DNA from 3 places in the Micromonospora sp. NPDC049523 genome. Region 1 is predicted to be linked to each of the others. Evidence: riboswitches for the same ligand, from Rfam matches in the RefSeq annotation. Region 1 holds a riboswitch; each other region holds the start of a gene.

What was found. A riboswitch is a leader RNA that binds a small molecule or an ion and turns the genes downstream of it on or off. The one in region 1 is predicted to bind cobalamin.
Region 2: another riboswitch for cobalamin. It lies ahead of AB0J90_RS00640 (VWA domain-containing protein); the one in region 1 lies ahead of AB0J90_RS32670 (ribonucleoside-diphosphate reductase subunit alpha).
Region 3: another riboswitch for cobalamin. It lies ahead of cobN (cobaltochelatase subunit CobN); the one in region 1 lies ahead of AB0J90_RS32670 (ribonucleoside-diphosphate reductase subunit alpha).

The regions. Positions count from the first base shown of each region.
Region 1 covers NZ_JBFAPP010000032.1:29,713-34,425, forward strand. Annotated here, with positions in the region: gene AB0J90_RS32670 (ribonucleoside-diphosphate reductase subunit alpha) at 1-2,153, opposite strand, end outside; cobalamin riboswitch at 2,297-2,531, opposite strand; gene AB0J90_RS32675 (oxidoreductase) at 2,703-3,635, opposite strand; gene AB0J90_RS32680 (TetR family transcriptional regulator) at 3,735-4,301, shown strand; gene AB0J90_RS32685 (low temperature requirement protein A) at 4,461-4,713, shown strand, end outside.
Region 2 covers NZ_JBFAPP010000001.1:140,895-145,607, forward strand. Annotated here, with positions in the region: gene AB0J90_RS00640 (VWA domain-containing protein) at 1-1,796, opposite strand, end outside; cobalamin riboswitch at 1,883-2,007, opposite strand; gene AB0J90_RS00645 (DUF3592 domain-containing protein) at 2,122-2,580, shown strand; gene AB0J90_RS00650 (DMT family transporter) at 2,694-3,617, shown strand; gene AB0J90_RS00655 (SMP-30/gluconolactonase/LRE family protein) at 3,626-4,504, opposite strand; gene AB0J90_RS00660 (sugar kinase) at 4,642-4,713, opposite strand, start outside.
Region 3 covers NZ_JBFAPP010000001.1:116,738-121,450, reverse strand. Annotated here, with positions in the region: gene cobG (precorrin-3B synthase) at 1-902, opposite strand, end outside; cobalamin riboswitch at 1,023-1,145, shown strand; gene cobN (cobaltochelatase subunit CobN) at 1,268-4,713, shown strand, end outside.

The DNA.
Region 1 (4,713 bases):
TGGTCGATGTACGGGGACCGGGCGGCAGCGAGGTCGATCAACGCCCGCTGGGGCAGTTCCCACGCGGTCCGGAACAGCTCCCGTACGTCGGCCGGCAGCGACTCGATGCCCTGGACCGAGCCCTCCGCGCGCCGGATCTCGGTACGCACCTGCTCGGTCCACCGGCCCAGCGCCTTGAGTTCCCGTACCAGGGCGGTGTTGATCTGCAGGAACTCCCCGGAGAGCGTCTCCCGCTTGAACAGGTTGGACACCTGCGGCTCGATGCACTCGTAACAACCGGCGATCGAGGCGATGGTCGCCGTCGGGGCGATCGCGACCAGCAGCGAGTTGCGCAGGCCGTGTGCCGCGATCCGCTGTCGTACCGCGCTCCAGCGCTGCTCCTGGGTGGGGGTCACCCCCCACAGGTCGGGCTGGAGCTGACCGCGCGCCGCCCGCGTCTGCGCGTACGCCGGGTGCGGTCCGAACTGTTCGGCCAGGTCGGCGGAGGTTTCCAGGGCGGTCAGGTAGATCTCCTCGGAGATCCTGGTGGAAAGCTCCGACGCCCGCGCGGAGTCGAACGGCAGCCGGAGCGCGAAGAAGACGTCCTGCAGGCCCATCAGGCCGAGCCCCACCGGCCGCCAACGCGGATTGCTCGCCGCCGCCTCGACGCTCGGGTAGTAGTTGATGTCGATCACCCGGTCGAGGAAGAGCACGGCGGTACGGACCGTGTCCCGTAGCCGCTCCCAGTCGATGTCGTCGCCCGCGACGTGCGCGGCCAGGTTGATCGAACCGAGGTTGCAGACCGCCGTCTCGCCGTCGCTGGATACCTCGACGATCTCGGTGCAGAGGTTCGACAGGTGCACCACGTTGCCGGGCTCGGCGGTCTGGTTGGACAGCCGGTTCGACGGGTCCTTGAACGTCATCCACCCGTTGCCGGTCTGGGCCAGGGTGCGCATCATCCGCCCGTACAGGTCACGGGCCTTGACCTGGCGCACGAACCGGCCGGCGGCCTCGGCGGACCGGTAGGCGGCGTCGAACTCGTCCCCCCACAGGTCGGGCAGTTCGGGCACCTCGGCCGGGTCGAACAGCGACCACGTCTCGTCCGCCTCGACCCGCCGCATGAACTCGTCCGGAATCCAGTTGGCCAGGTTGAGGTTGTGCGTACGCCGGGCGTCCTCACCGGTGTTGTCCCGCAGCTCCAGGAACTCCTCGATGTCCGGGTGCCACGGTTCCAGGTAGACGCAGGCCGCGCCCTTGCGACGGCCACCCTGGTTCACCGCCGCCACGCTCGCGTCCAGGGTCCGCAGCCACGGCACGATCCCGTTCGACAGGCCGTTCGTGCCCCGGATCAGCGCGCCCCGGGAACGCACCCGCGACCAGGCGATCCCGATCCCGCCGGCGAACTTCGACAGCTTTGCCACCTGGGCGTACCGGTCGTAGATCGAGTCGAGTTCGTCGCGGGGCGAGTCGACCAGGAAACAGGACGACATCTGGGTGTGCGCGGTGCCGGAGTTGAACAGCGTCGGGGAACTCGGCAGGTACGCGAGCGTTGACATCAACCGGTAGAACCCGATCGCCTCGCCGGGCGTACGGGACAGGCCGCAGGCGACCCGTAGCAGCCAGTACTGCGGCGTCTCCAGCACCAGCCGCCCGGTCGGGTGGCGCAGCAGGTAGCGGTCGTGGACCGTACGCAGCCCGAAGTATTCGAACCGCAGGTCGGCGGTGGGGTCGATCGCGTCGTCGAGCTTGCGGGCGTTGACCGCCACGAACCGTGCCGTGTCGTCGCCGATCAGCCCGAGTTCGTGGCCGAGGCGGATTGCCTGGCTGAACGACGCGATGCCGTGGCCGCGTACCTCCTTGTCGACGTAACCGGCCAGCAGCCGGGCCGCGAGCCGGGAGTACTGGGGCTCCTCGCCGATCATCTCGGCGGCGGTCTGGATCGACAACCGGTCCAGTTCGGCCGTGGTCGCCCCGTCGTAGAGTCCACTGATCGTCCGGGTAGCCACCCGCAGCGGGTCGATGTCGTCCAGGTCGTCCGCCCAGCGCTGCACCGCCCGGACGATCTTGTCGACGTCGACCGGTTCGAGTGTGCCGTTGCGCTTGCGTACCTGCATCTGCGTACGCCGCTGCCCCGGCGTGGGCAGATCGCCGCCCGTCGTCGTGCCGTCCGGCATCAACTCTGTGACCGTCACCTGTCGCTCCTCGGTACTCGTCGCCGACGAGGTCCGGAGTGCGCGCAGGCAGGCAGGGACGCACGCGAAACGCGCGTCTGTGCCGTCGGCCGTCCCGCGCGGCCTCGGACCGCCGCGCACGGATGGGCCGGCGCGGCGCGGCTGGCAGGTCTTCGGACTCATGGGCGCGGCCACGGCTACCCGTGACTCCCTACTGACCGTCGCTTCCCAGGTCACCCGGCAGAGGCCGGTTGTCTCCCAGTGCTGTGTGACGGCTGTCGTTCCCACTCACCGCTGCGGGGCAGTCCCGGACTTCCACCGGGTTCCCTCTTGCCTCAGCCAGGTTGGATACCCGGCCGAACCAGTCGCGCCACAGACTATATATGGGGGAGGCCTGGAAACCGAACACCAGATGTCGTGTCGGGTGTGTCGGCGGGCCGCGGCCTGGCACTCCCCATCGAGGTCGGTCACCCGCGGCCGGCGCGCGCCTCCCGAACCGTCCGTCGTGTCCTGTCCGGCCCGTCCCGGCCAGGCAGAGGACCCCGGCGTACGTCACCGAGCGCTACCGGTCAGAGGGAAGGAGACGCCGGTGAGGCGTTCGCTGGCGTCCCACAGTCGGCTGCCCTCGGCCGGGTCGTCGGCACCGCGGGGCAGCGCTACCGGCTTCGGCGTGCCGGCGGTCTGGTTGCGGGAGGCCGGGCCGATGAACTCTCCGGAGTGGACGTCGGGGCTGGTCGCGGCGTAGAGGCTGGGCCACGCCGCGCCCTCCGGCGAGCCCATCAGGAACTTCTCCATGACGCCGGTGAGGGCCCGGACGAGTGCACCCCGGGTGTGCTGCTGCAGGTTCGTCATGGCCGCGCCGGGGTGGATCACGACCGGGGTGATGGTCGTACCGGCGAGACGGCGGGCGAGTTCCCGGGTGAAGACGACGTTGGCGCGCTTGGACTTCGCGTAGGCGGCCATCGGACGGTAGCGTTCCTCGCTCATCAGGTCGGTCAGCGTCCCGCTGGGCCATTTCGCGGCGATCGCGCTGACCGTCACGATGCGAGCCGCGGGGGAGCGCAGCAGGGCGGGCAGCACCTGGGCGGTGAGCGCGAAGTGCCCGAGGTGGTTGGTGCCGACGGTCAGCTCGAATCCGTCCCTGGTGGTCCGGCGCTCCGGGATGTTCATGATCCCGGCGTTGTTGACCAGCAGGTCGAGGGTCTCGGTGGCGGCGACCCGAGCGGCCGCGTCCCTGACCGAGGACAGGTCGCCGAGGTCCAGGACCACGCTGTCCAGGTCCGCCTGCGGCAGTTCGGCGCGGAGCGTACGCACCGCCTCGTCGAGCCGCGGCCGGCTCCGCCCGGCGAGGATGACCCGGGCCCCGTGCCGGGCGAGCACCCGTGCCGTCTCCAGCCCGATTCCGCTGTTCGCGCCGGTGACGAGGGCGGTACGCCCGGTCTGGTCGGCGATCGCCTCGGGTGTCCAGTGAGTGTGGTCCGGCATGCCGATCCCCCTTCGTAGTGAACATTCATTCAGTAAGTTCGACGGTAGCCGCGGTCGGCTCGGCTTGTCAAATGAATGTTCAGTAGGCAAGCTGGGGACATGAGTACCCGTGACCCGGAGACCAAACGCCAGCGCCTGCTGGAGGCGGCCCTGTCGGAGTTCGCCGCGTACGGCCTGGCCGGGGCGCGGGTCGACCGCCTCGCCAAGCGGGCGGGGATCAGTGCCGGCCTCGTCTACTCGTTCTACGAGAACAAGGAGGGCCTGTTCGAGGCGGTTTTCGACGCGATCGTCGAGCAGGTGGTCGCGGGCGTCCCGATTGACGCCGACGACCTGGGCGAGTACGCCGCGCGGCTCTACGACGGCGGGCTGGCCTATCCCGAGGTGATGCGGTTCGTGGCCTGGTACGAGCTGGAACGGGGTGACTCGGCCGGCCGGCGGGCGTCGACCTCGGCCGCGATGAAGCAGAAGCTGGACGCGGTGGCGGACGCCCAGCGCCGGGGCGTGCTCACCGACCGGTTCACCGCCGGGCAGCTCCTGGCGCTGGTGCTGAACCTCGCCAACATGTGGCAGATGCAGGCCGCAGACTTCCTGGATCTCGTACCCGAGCAGGACCGGCGTACGACGATCGTGGACGCCGTGCGGCGTCTGGTCGCTCCCGCCCGCTGACCGCCCCGACGGGGTTGGCAGAGCCGTTCGTCACCGGAATCCGGGATCGGTGCCGTCGCCCTGTGGTACGACTGGCTGCGACGACGGATCGGTACGGGGCCGGTTGTCGCCCGAGCCGGCAGCCCGGAGGCGGGCGGGAGGCGTGGGAACGGGCGGCGCATGACAACGGGTAGAGGCTCCACGCTGATCCGCGACCCCAGCCAGCCGCAGCGGGCCACGTACGTCGAGCTCTTCTACGACCTGGTCTTCGTCTTCACCCTCGCCCGGCTCGCCGAGGCGTTGATCGAGGACCTGCACCCGCTCGGCGCGTACGAGGCACTGATTCTCCTGCTCGCGACCTGGTGGGTGTGGTCGTACACCAACCTGGCCACGGAGACGCTGGACTCGCAGCGGCCCGCCGTCCAACTGCTGG
Region 2 (4,713 bases), on a different contig from region 1:
TCGCGGCGGCGTTCGGACTCCAGGGTCCGGGCCGCCTGGCGCAGGCCAGCGGCGAGCGGGGTACGGCCTCCGGTGCGCAGTTCGGCCAACCGCAGCACGCCGACCTCGTGGCTGGCGGTCGGTTCCAGCACCGTACTCGCCCCGGTGCCCCGGAACGTGATCATGCCGATCTTGTCCCGCCGCTGGTAGGCGTCGCGCAGCAGCGACAGCACGGCGGTCTTCACCACCCGCATCCGGCGGCGCGCCGCCATCGACCCGGAGGCGTCGACCACGAAGAGCACCAGGTTCGCCTCCCGCCCGACGTGCACCGCCTCGCGCAGGTCCGCTGCCGTGACCGTGCGGGCTCCGCGCCGGGCGGTGGCCAGCAGGGTGGCGGGCAGGTGCAGGCTGGTCAGCCGGCCGGCCGGCAGCCGGGCCCCGACCACCCGACCCCGCCGGGCGTACGCCGGGGAGCGGCGGCCGGTGTGCGCACCGGTCCCCCGTCCGCGTACGGCCAGCGCACGGGTCCGGTACGGGCTGGTCGCCGCGACCGTCGGCTGGTTTCCGGCGGTCGGCTGATCCGTCTTCTGCTCGTCCGTCCGCTGCTCCGGTACGGGTTGTTCGTCCGGGCCGGTCTGCTCCGGTCCGGTGGCCGCCGGGGGTGTCCCGTCGGACGAGTCCGGTCCCCGGTCGGGTCCGCCCGGTGGCGGGCCACCGTCGGGTCCCTCGGGCGGCCCGTCGGGCGGGCCACCGTCGGGATCGTCGTCGGGTCCGGCCGGCGGGTCCGGCTCCGGGTCGGCGTCCGCACCGTGCTCGCTCAGCAGTTCCTCGAGCTTCTCCTGGTCGGCGCCGGGCGGGTCGAGCGGGTCCCGGCGGCGGCGGTGCGGCAGGGCGAGCCTGGCCGCGGCGGCGACGTCGTCGGCGGTCACCACGTCCCGGTCGTGCCAGGCGGCGAGCGCCACCGCGGTCCGGGCGACCACGATGTCGGCGCGCAACCCGTCCACCCCGTACGCGAGGCAGATGGTGGCGATCCGGTCCAGTTCCTGGTCGGGCAGCCGCACCCCGGGCAGGCGTCGACGGGCGACCGCGATCCGCTCGGCGAGTACGGCGTCCTCGTCGACCCAGCGTGCCGCGAAGCCCACCGGGTCCGTCTCGTACGCGAGCCGCCGCCGGACCACCTCGGCCCGGGGAGCCGTTTCCCGGGGTGCGGTCACCGCGACCACCAGCCCGAACCGGTCCACGAGTTGGGGGCGGGGTTCGCCCTCCTCCGGGTTCATCGTGCCGACGAGCAGGAACCGGGCGGCGTGCTTGACCGACACCCCGTCGCGTTCGACGTGCGCCCGACCCATCGCGGCGGCGTCCAGCAGCAGGTCCACCAGGTGGTCCGGCAGCAGGTTCACCTCGTCGACGTAGAGCACCCCGCGATGGGCGGAGGCGAGCAGCCCCGGCTCGTACGCCTTGATCCCGTCGGCCAGGGCACGTTGCAGGTCGAGGGTGCCGACCACCCGGTCCTCGGTGGCGCCGACCGGCAGCTCGACCAGGGTCGCGCGGCGCCGCAGGCCGACCACGCCCGGTTCGTGCGGGCCGTCCGGGCACTCGGAGTCCGGGTTGGCCGGGTCGCAGGCGAACCGGCAGCCGGGGACCACGTCGACGTCGGGCAGCAGCGCGGCGAGCGCCCGGACGATGGTCGACTTGGCGGTGCCCTTCTCACCCCGGACGAGCACCCCGCCGATCGCCGGAGAAACCGCGTTGAGCAGCAGGGCCAGTCGCAGTTCGGCCAGGCCGACGACGGCGGAGAAGGGGTACGGCGGGGTCATCGCCCGCTCAGGCGCGCAGAAGCCATGCTCAAGTCCCTTCCGCGGGTATCCACGCCCGCGTGTGGCTGGGTGTCACCGAGCGGTCGGAGTCTCCTGACTCCCGGATCGACGCTTCCCCTCGACCTTCCGGCCGCTCGGCCGTGGCCCGTACGTGAGAGGTCACTCCCCGGTCACAGTGGCGGGACCGCCCCGGACTCGCACCGGGTTCCTCCGCGCACCGCTCGTGCAGGCCATGCTGTCCCACGGACCGGTCCGGCGTCAACGTGACCACCGCGACCGCGCGTCGCCCGGTTCGTCTTCCGCACCGACCGGGTAATCGACGTCCATGGTCTTCTTCGGGAAACGTCGTCGGCCGCCGGTGCCGCTCTTCGTCGGTCTCGGGATCGCGGTGATCGTCGGGTTCGCGATCGCGACGGTGCAGGTGTGGCGCAATGACAACGCGTTGCGGGATCACGGTGAACGAACCACCGCCCGGGTGGTGGACGTCGGTGCGGGCAAGGCCAAACGGACCGAGGTCGAGTTCCGTACGCCCGACGGCAGGCAGGTGCGGGCGTTGATCGGCCAGGGCGACGAGGCGTCCGGTCCCCAGCCGGCGGTCGGCGACGAGGTGCCGATCGTCTACGACCCGCAGGCTCCGGAAGCCGACGTCAACGACGCTCGCGCCGGTGAGAACCACGACACGGCGTACCTGTTGCTGGGTGCGACCCTCTTCGCCGGGATCGGGGTGTCGCTGGCAACCTGGGCGCTGGTCCGGGCCAACCGGCGGGACCGGGTGGGGGCATAGTCGGCGGCAGCCGGGCCCCCGCTCGGCCGACCCGCGGTGGATCATGAACCCGCACCGGTCCGCCGGGTCGTCCTCGACCTGCCGGAGATCGAGTACCGGAACGGGGAGACGGATTGAGCCGCGGAAATGCCCTGAGACTCGCCCTGCTCGCCCTGATCTGGGGCTCCGGCTTCCTCTGGATCAAACTGGCACTGGACGGGTTCACACCGGTCCAACTCGTCCTGTTCCGGCTGCTGCTCGGGGTAGCGGTGCTGGCACCCATCGCCCTGCTACGGAGGATGCCCTTCCCGACCCGGCGCGGCATCTGGGCGCATCTTGTCGTCGCGGCGCTGTTCGCCAACGCGATCCCGTACACGCTCGTCGGATTCGGCGAGCAGACCGTGGGGTCGAACGTCGCCGGAGTCCTCAACGCGACCACACCGCTGTGGACGGTGCTGGTCGCCGTACTCGCCGGTACCGACCGGGCGGTGAGCCTCCGGCGCGGGATGGGCATCGCACTCGGTTTCGCCGGAACCGTGCTGATCTTCACGCCCTGGGAGTCGGCCGGTGACATCGCGAGTTGGGGCGGGCTGGCCTGCCTCGCCGCCGCGGCGAGCTATGGCGTCAGTTTCGTCTACATGGGCCGGTATCTCACCGGACGTGGCATTCCCCCGATGGTGCTGGCAGCCTGTCAGCTCGCCGCCGGGGCGGTACTGCTCACCCTCGCCCTGCCCTTCGGTGGCCTGACCGCGCCGACGTGGGGCGTGGTGCCGGTCGGCAGCCTGCTGCTGCTCGGCACCGTCGGTACCGGGCTGGCCTACGTACTGAACTACCGCCTCATCGACGACCTGGGATCGACCGTCGCGTCCACCACCACCTACCTTCTCCCCGTAGTCGCACTCTTCCTAGGCGCCCTAGCCCTCCACGAACCGGTAACCCTCCCCACCCTCACCGGCACAGCCCTGGTCCTAACCGCCACCTCCCTCATCCAAAACCACCCGAAGCACCCCGTCGATCATGAAGTTAACGACACCGTAGAGGCCGAAAACCCGCGCTAACTTCATGATCAACGGGGTGGGGTGGCGGGGTGGGTGGGGAGGCCGGGGGTTTCGGTGTCCATCGCTAGGAGGGCGCCGTCTTGGGGGTGGCGGGGGGACAGGGAGTGGTGGGCGGTGGTGATGAAGAGGCGAGACAGGTTCGGGCCGCCCAGGCAGACGCTGGTGGGTTGGGCGGTTGGCAGGCGCAGCTCGCGATCCAGGGTGCCGTCGGGGCGGTAGCGGCGGACGGCGTACCCGCCCCAGAGGGCGACCCAGAGGTGGCCGGCGGCGTCGACCGTCATGCCGTCCGGGACACCCTCGTCGGGGGCGAGTCGCAGGAACGGCTGCCGACCGGAGAGATCCCCGGTACGCGGGTCGACGGCGAAGCGGTCCACCTCGCCCCGGGGCGTGTCGGCCAGGTACATGGTGGTGCCGGCGGCGTCGAACGCGGGCCCGTTGGCGATGGTCAGGCCGGTGACGACGGGTACCGGCGCACCCGACCCGGTGTAGCGGTAGAGGGTGCCGGCGCCGGGCGTGTTGTCGTACGCCATGCTGCCGGCCCAGAAACGGCCGTGCGGATCCGCGACCGCGTCGTTCATCCGCGCGGGTGAGGGATTGGCGCTCTCCAGGTCGGCGAGTTCGCGGTAGCCGTCGGTGCCGGTGAGCACGGCGATTCCGGTGCCGGTCGCGGCCACCCAGTCACCGGGCCGCCCGGCGATCGGCGCCACCGCGCCGAGCGGGGCGTCCAGCCGGCGGAGTTCCCGCAGCGGCGTGGGTGCCTCGCCGGTGGTCTCCAACAGCCGGCCGGCGAGCAGGTCGACCAGGACCAGCCGGCCGTCCACCCAACGGGCTCCCTCGCCCAACTCGAACCGGTCGTTACTCCACGGGGTCGGCTCGGTGAGCCGCATCGTTTCCTCCACAAGGGTGCTCAGCGGACAGCGGACGCACGGGCGCCGCACGGATGGCAGGCAGAAGGGCGCCGCACGGATGGCGGGCACAAAGGCGCCGCACGGATGGCGGGCACAAGGGCGCCGCGCGGAGCGGTTCAGCGTACGGCGCTGCCGGGGGCGTGGTCGAGCAACGACAGCTCGGCGCGGGTGGGCAGCCCTTCCCAGTC
Region 3 (4,713 bases), on a different contig from region 1:
GGTACCACGACGGTGCGCCACGGAGTGATGTTGATCTCGTCGCTGCCCGCGCTCGCGGCTGCCCCGAGTGCGTCGAGCTGCGCTTTGGTGAGCCGGCCGAGCGGCACCACCAGCGCCAGCGCCACCCGCCCGTCGAGCTGGGACACCGCCCCGACCGGTGCTCGCGTCGGCACCTCGGGGATCGTCAGGTCGCCGGGCGGCACCAGGAGCGTCGGGTCGAGCGCCGCAACCAGGCGGGCGGTGACCCTCCGTACGCCGTCGTCGAGTTCGGCCAGCCGCCAGGCGGTGCTGTGCTGCGCGGTGGACTCGGCGAGGAACAAGCGCGCGGCGAGCAGGGCGGTCGAGGCGGCCTCCCGCGGGCTGACCCGTACTCCCGTGTCGGTGCCGGCCAGCAGCACCGCCACCGGACCTCCCGGCACGGCGAGCAGCCCCACGTCCGCCCCGAAGCCGGTCACGTCGCCCCGACCGTCGTCGACGGTGAACAGGAACCGACCGGGCAACCCGGCCAGCGCCGGATCTGCGCAGAGCCCCTCGTCCAGCGCGTCGACCAGCGGCCGGACGTCGAGCAAACCCCCACCGACCCGACCACTGAGTACGGAGGCGATGACGTTGCGTACGCGTTCGTGGGTCTCCGACGGCAGCAGCCCCGCCTCGTACAACCGGGCGGCCAGTTCCCGCTCGGCACCCGCCCGCAGGCCACGAAGCTGTACGTTCCCGCGCGAGGTCAGCTCCAGACCACCGTCACCGAGTTCGTCCGTGGCGGCGGCCAGCGCGGCCAACTGGTCGGCGTGCAGCCGCCCACCGGGCACCCGCACCCGGGCCAGGTTGCCGTCGGCAGCGGCATGTACGCGCAGCGTCCCCGGACAGGCGTCCGGTGCCGACCGCCCTCGTGGTGACCACACCCGGCGGATACTACGGCCTGGGTGGGCCCACCCCGGCGGAGCGGCACCCCTACCGGGGGCCGCTTGACGAACGGGGGTCCGACTCGTGAGAGTGAGAACCGCTGAACGCGGCGACAGGTGGAGGAAGCCGGTGTGATCCCGGCGCGGTCCCGCCACTGTTACCGGGGAGCGGACCCCGACACGGTCACGGCCCACACGGGCGGGAAGACCGGGGCGAGCGACGATCCGGGAGCCAGGAGACTCCGGGTCACCGCGCGGCATGGAGCGTACCCGTCCGGGCCCGCCCCGAGCCGCAACCGACGAACCCGGGGCGCGGACCCCGAGGGAGGAACCACCATGTCACGCCACGCCCTGCGCGGTGCCCGATGATCCTGCTCCTCTCCACCTCGGACACCGACCTGCTCTCCGGCAGGGCCAGTGGCGCCGACTTCCGGCTGGCCAACCCGGCCCGCACCTCGGTCGAGGACCTGCCCGCCCTGCTCGACGGCGTCGACCTCGTGGTCGTACGCATCCTCGGCGGCTACCGGGCCTGGGAGGAGGGGCTGGACGCGCTGCTGGCGGGTGCGCTGCCGGTCGTACTCCTCGGTGGTGAGCAGGCACCGGACGCGGAGCTGATGCGCCGCTCGACCGTGCCCGCCGGGGTGGCCGCGGAGGCCCACGCCTACCTCGCGCACGGCGGCCCGGCCAACCTCACCGAGCTGCACCGGTTCCTCTCCGACACGATCCTGCTCACCGGGTACGGCTTCGCCCCACCGGTGCCGACCCCCGAATGGGGACGGCTGGAGCGTACGGCCCGCAACAGCGACGGGCCGGTGATCGGGGTCCTCTACTACCGGGCCCACCACGTGGCCGGCAACACCGCCTTCGTCGAGACGCTCTGCACCGCGATCGAGGACGCCGGAGGTCGCCCGCTGCCGGTCTACTGCGCGTCGCTGCGCAGCCCGCAGGCCGCCCTGCTGGAAACCCTCGGTGAGGCGGACGCGCTGGTCGTGACCGTGCTCGCCGCCGGTGGCAGCCGACCCGCCGAGGCCGGTGCCGGCGGCGACGACGAGGCCTGGGACGTCGGCGCGCTCGCCGCCCTCGACGTGCCGATCCTGCAGGGGCTCTGCCTGACCAGCAGCCGTGCGGTCTGGGCGGACAACGACGACGGCCTCTCCCCGCTGGACACCGCCACCCAGGTCGCCATCCCCGAGTTCGACGGCCGGATCATCACCGTGCCGTTCTCGTTCAAGGAGATCGACTCCGACGGGCTGACCGTCTACGTGGCCGACCCGGAGCGATCCGCCCGGGTCGCCGGCATCGCGGTACGGCACGGCTCGCTGCGCCACATCCCGCCCGCGCAGCGCCGGATCGTGCTGATGCTGTCGGCGTACCCGACCAAGCACGCCCGGATCGGCAACGCGGTCGGCCTCGACACCCCGGCCAGCGTCGTCCGGCTGCTCACCGCCATGCGCGACCAGGGGTACGACATCGGTCCGGCCGACGGCCCCGACGCCTTCCCCGGAGTGACCGCCGGTGACGGCGACGCCCTGGTGCACGCGCTGATCGCCGCCGGTGGCCAGGACCTCAACTGGCTCACCGAGCAGCAGCTCGAAGCCAACCCGATCCGGATCCCGGCCAGCCGCTACCGGGCCTGGTACGACACCCTCCCGTCCGAGCTGCGCGAGGGCATGGAACGGCACTGGGGGCCGCCGCCCGGTGAACTGTTTGTCGACACCTCCCGCGACCCCGATGGCGAGATCGTGCTCGCCGCGCTGCGTTCCGGGAACACCGTGGTCATGGTCCAACCGCCGCGTGGTTTCGGCGAGAACCCGGTCGCCATCTACCACGACCCGGACCTGCCGCCGAGCCACCACTACCTGGCCGCGTACCGGTGGCTGGCCGACGAGTTCGGCGCGCACGCGATGGTGCACGTCGGCAAGCACGGCAACCTGGAGTGGCTGCCCGGCAAGACGCTCGGCATGTCCGCCGCCTGCGGGTCCGACGCCGCCCTCGGTGACCTGCCGCTGATCTACCCGTTCCTGGTCAACGACCCCGGCGAGGGGACCCAGGCCAAGCGGCGGGCGCACGCCACCCTGGTCGACCACCTGATCCCGCCGATGGCCCGCGCCGACAGCTACGGCGACATCGCCCGGCTGGAACAGCTCCTCGACGAACACGCGAACATCGCCGCGCTGGACCCGGCGAAGCTGCCGGCGATCCGGGCCCAGATCTGGACCCTGATCCAGGCCGCCAAGCTCGACCACGACCTCGGCCTGTCCGACCGGCCGCACGACGCCGAGTTCGACGAGTTCATCCTGCACGTCGACGGCTGGCTCTGCGAGGTCAAGGACGTCCAGATCCGCGACGGGCTGCACGTACTCGGGGTGGCGCCGAGCGGGCAGAACCGGGTCGACCTGGTGCTGGCGATGCTCCGCGCCCGGCAGATGTGGGCCGGTCAGGTCGCCGCCCTGCCCGGCCTGCGCGAGGCGCTCGGCCTGACCGAGGACGGCACCGCCGGCCGGGTCGAGGTCGACCGGATCGAGGAAACCGCCCGCGCGTTGGTGCTGGCGATGGAGGAACGGGACTGGACACCCGGCGTCGGCACCGAGGTGTGCGAACGGGTGCTCGGCGACGCCGTGGCCGACCACGAACCGGTGGTCCGGGTGCTGGAGTTCGCGGCAGGCGAGATCGTGCCCCGGCTGGACCGGACCAGCGACGAGATGACCTCGGTGCTGCACGCCCTCGACGGCGGCTACGTGGCCGCCGGCCCGAGCGGATCGCCACTGCGCGGCCTGGTCAACGTGCTGCCCACCGGCCGCAACTTCTACTCCGTCGACCCGAAGGCGGTGCCGAGCCGGCTGGCCTGGGAAGCCGGGCAGGCGATGGCGGACTCGCTGCTGGCCCGCTACAAGGCCGACAACGGGGAGTGGCCGCGCTCGGTCGGACTGTCCATGTGGGGCACCAGCGCCATGCGTACCGCCGGTGACGACATCGCCGAGGTACTCGCGCTGCTCGGCGTACGGCCACGCTGGGACGAGGCGTCGCGTCGGGTCACCGGCCTGGAACCGATCGACCCGGCCGAACTGGGCCGGCCCCGCATCGACGTCACGATGCGGATCAGCGGCTTCTTCCGGGACGCGTTCCCGCACGTGGTGGCCCTGCTCGACGACGCGGTACGCCTCGTCGCCGGACTCGACGAGCCGGCCGAGTCGAACTACGTACGCGCACACGCGCTCGCCGACCAGGCCGAGCACGGCGACGAGCGGCGCTCGACCATGCGCATCTTCGGCTCCAAACCGGGCGCGTACGGGGCCGGACTGCTCCCGCTGATCGACAGCCGGAACTGGCGCGACGACGCGGACCTCGCCGAGGTGTACGCGGTCTGGGGCGGTTACGCCTACGGCCGGGGCGTGGACGGGGTGCCCGCGCGCGGGGACATGGAGACGGCGTACCGGCGGATCGCGGTGGCGGTGAAGAACACCGACACCCGTGAGCACGACATCGCCGACTCCGACGACTACTTCCAGTACCACGGCGGCATGATCGCCACGGTACGGGCGCTCACCGGCAAGGCACCGGCGGCGTACATCGGGGACAGCACCCGGCCGGACGCGGTGCGTACCCGTACGTTGAGCGAGGAGACCGCCCGGATCTTCCGCGCCCGGGTGGTCAACCCGCGCTGGCTTGCGGCGATGCGCCGGCACGGCTACAAGGGCGCGTTCGAGTTGGCCGCGACCGTCGACTACCTCTTCGGGTACGACGCCACCGCCGGTGTGGTCGCCGACTGGATGTACGAGAAACTGGCCGAGACGTACGTGCTCGACCAGGA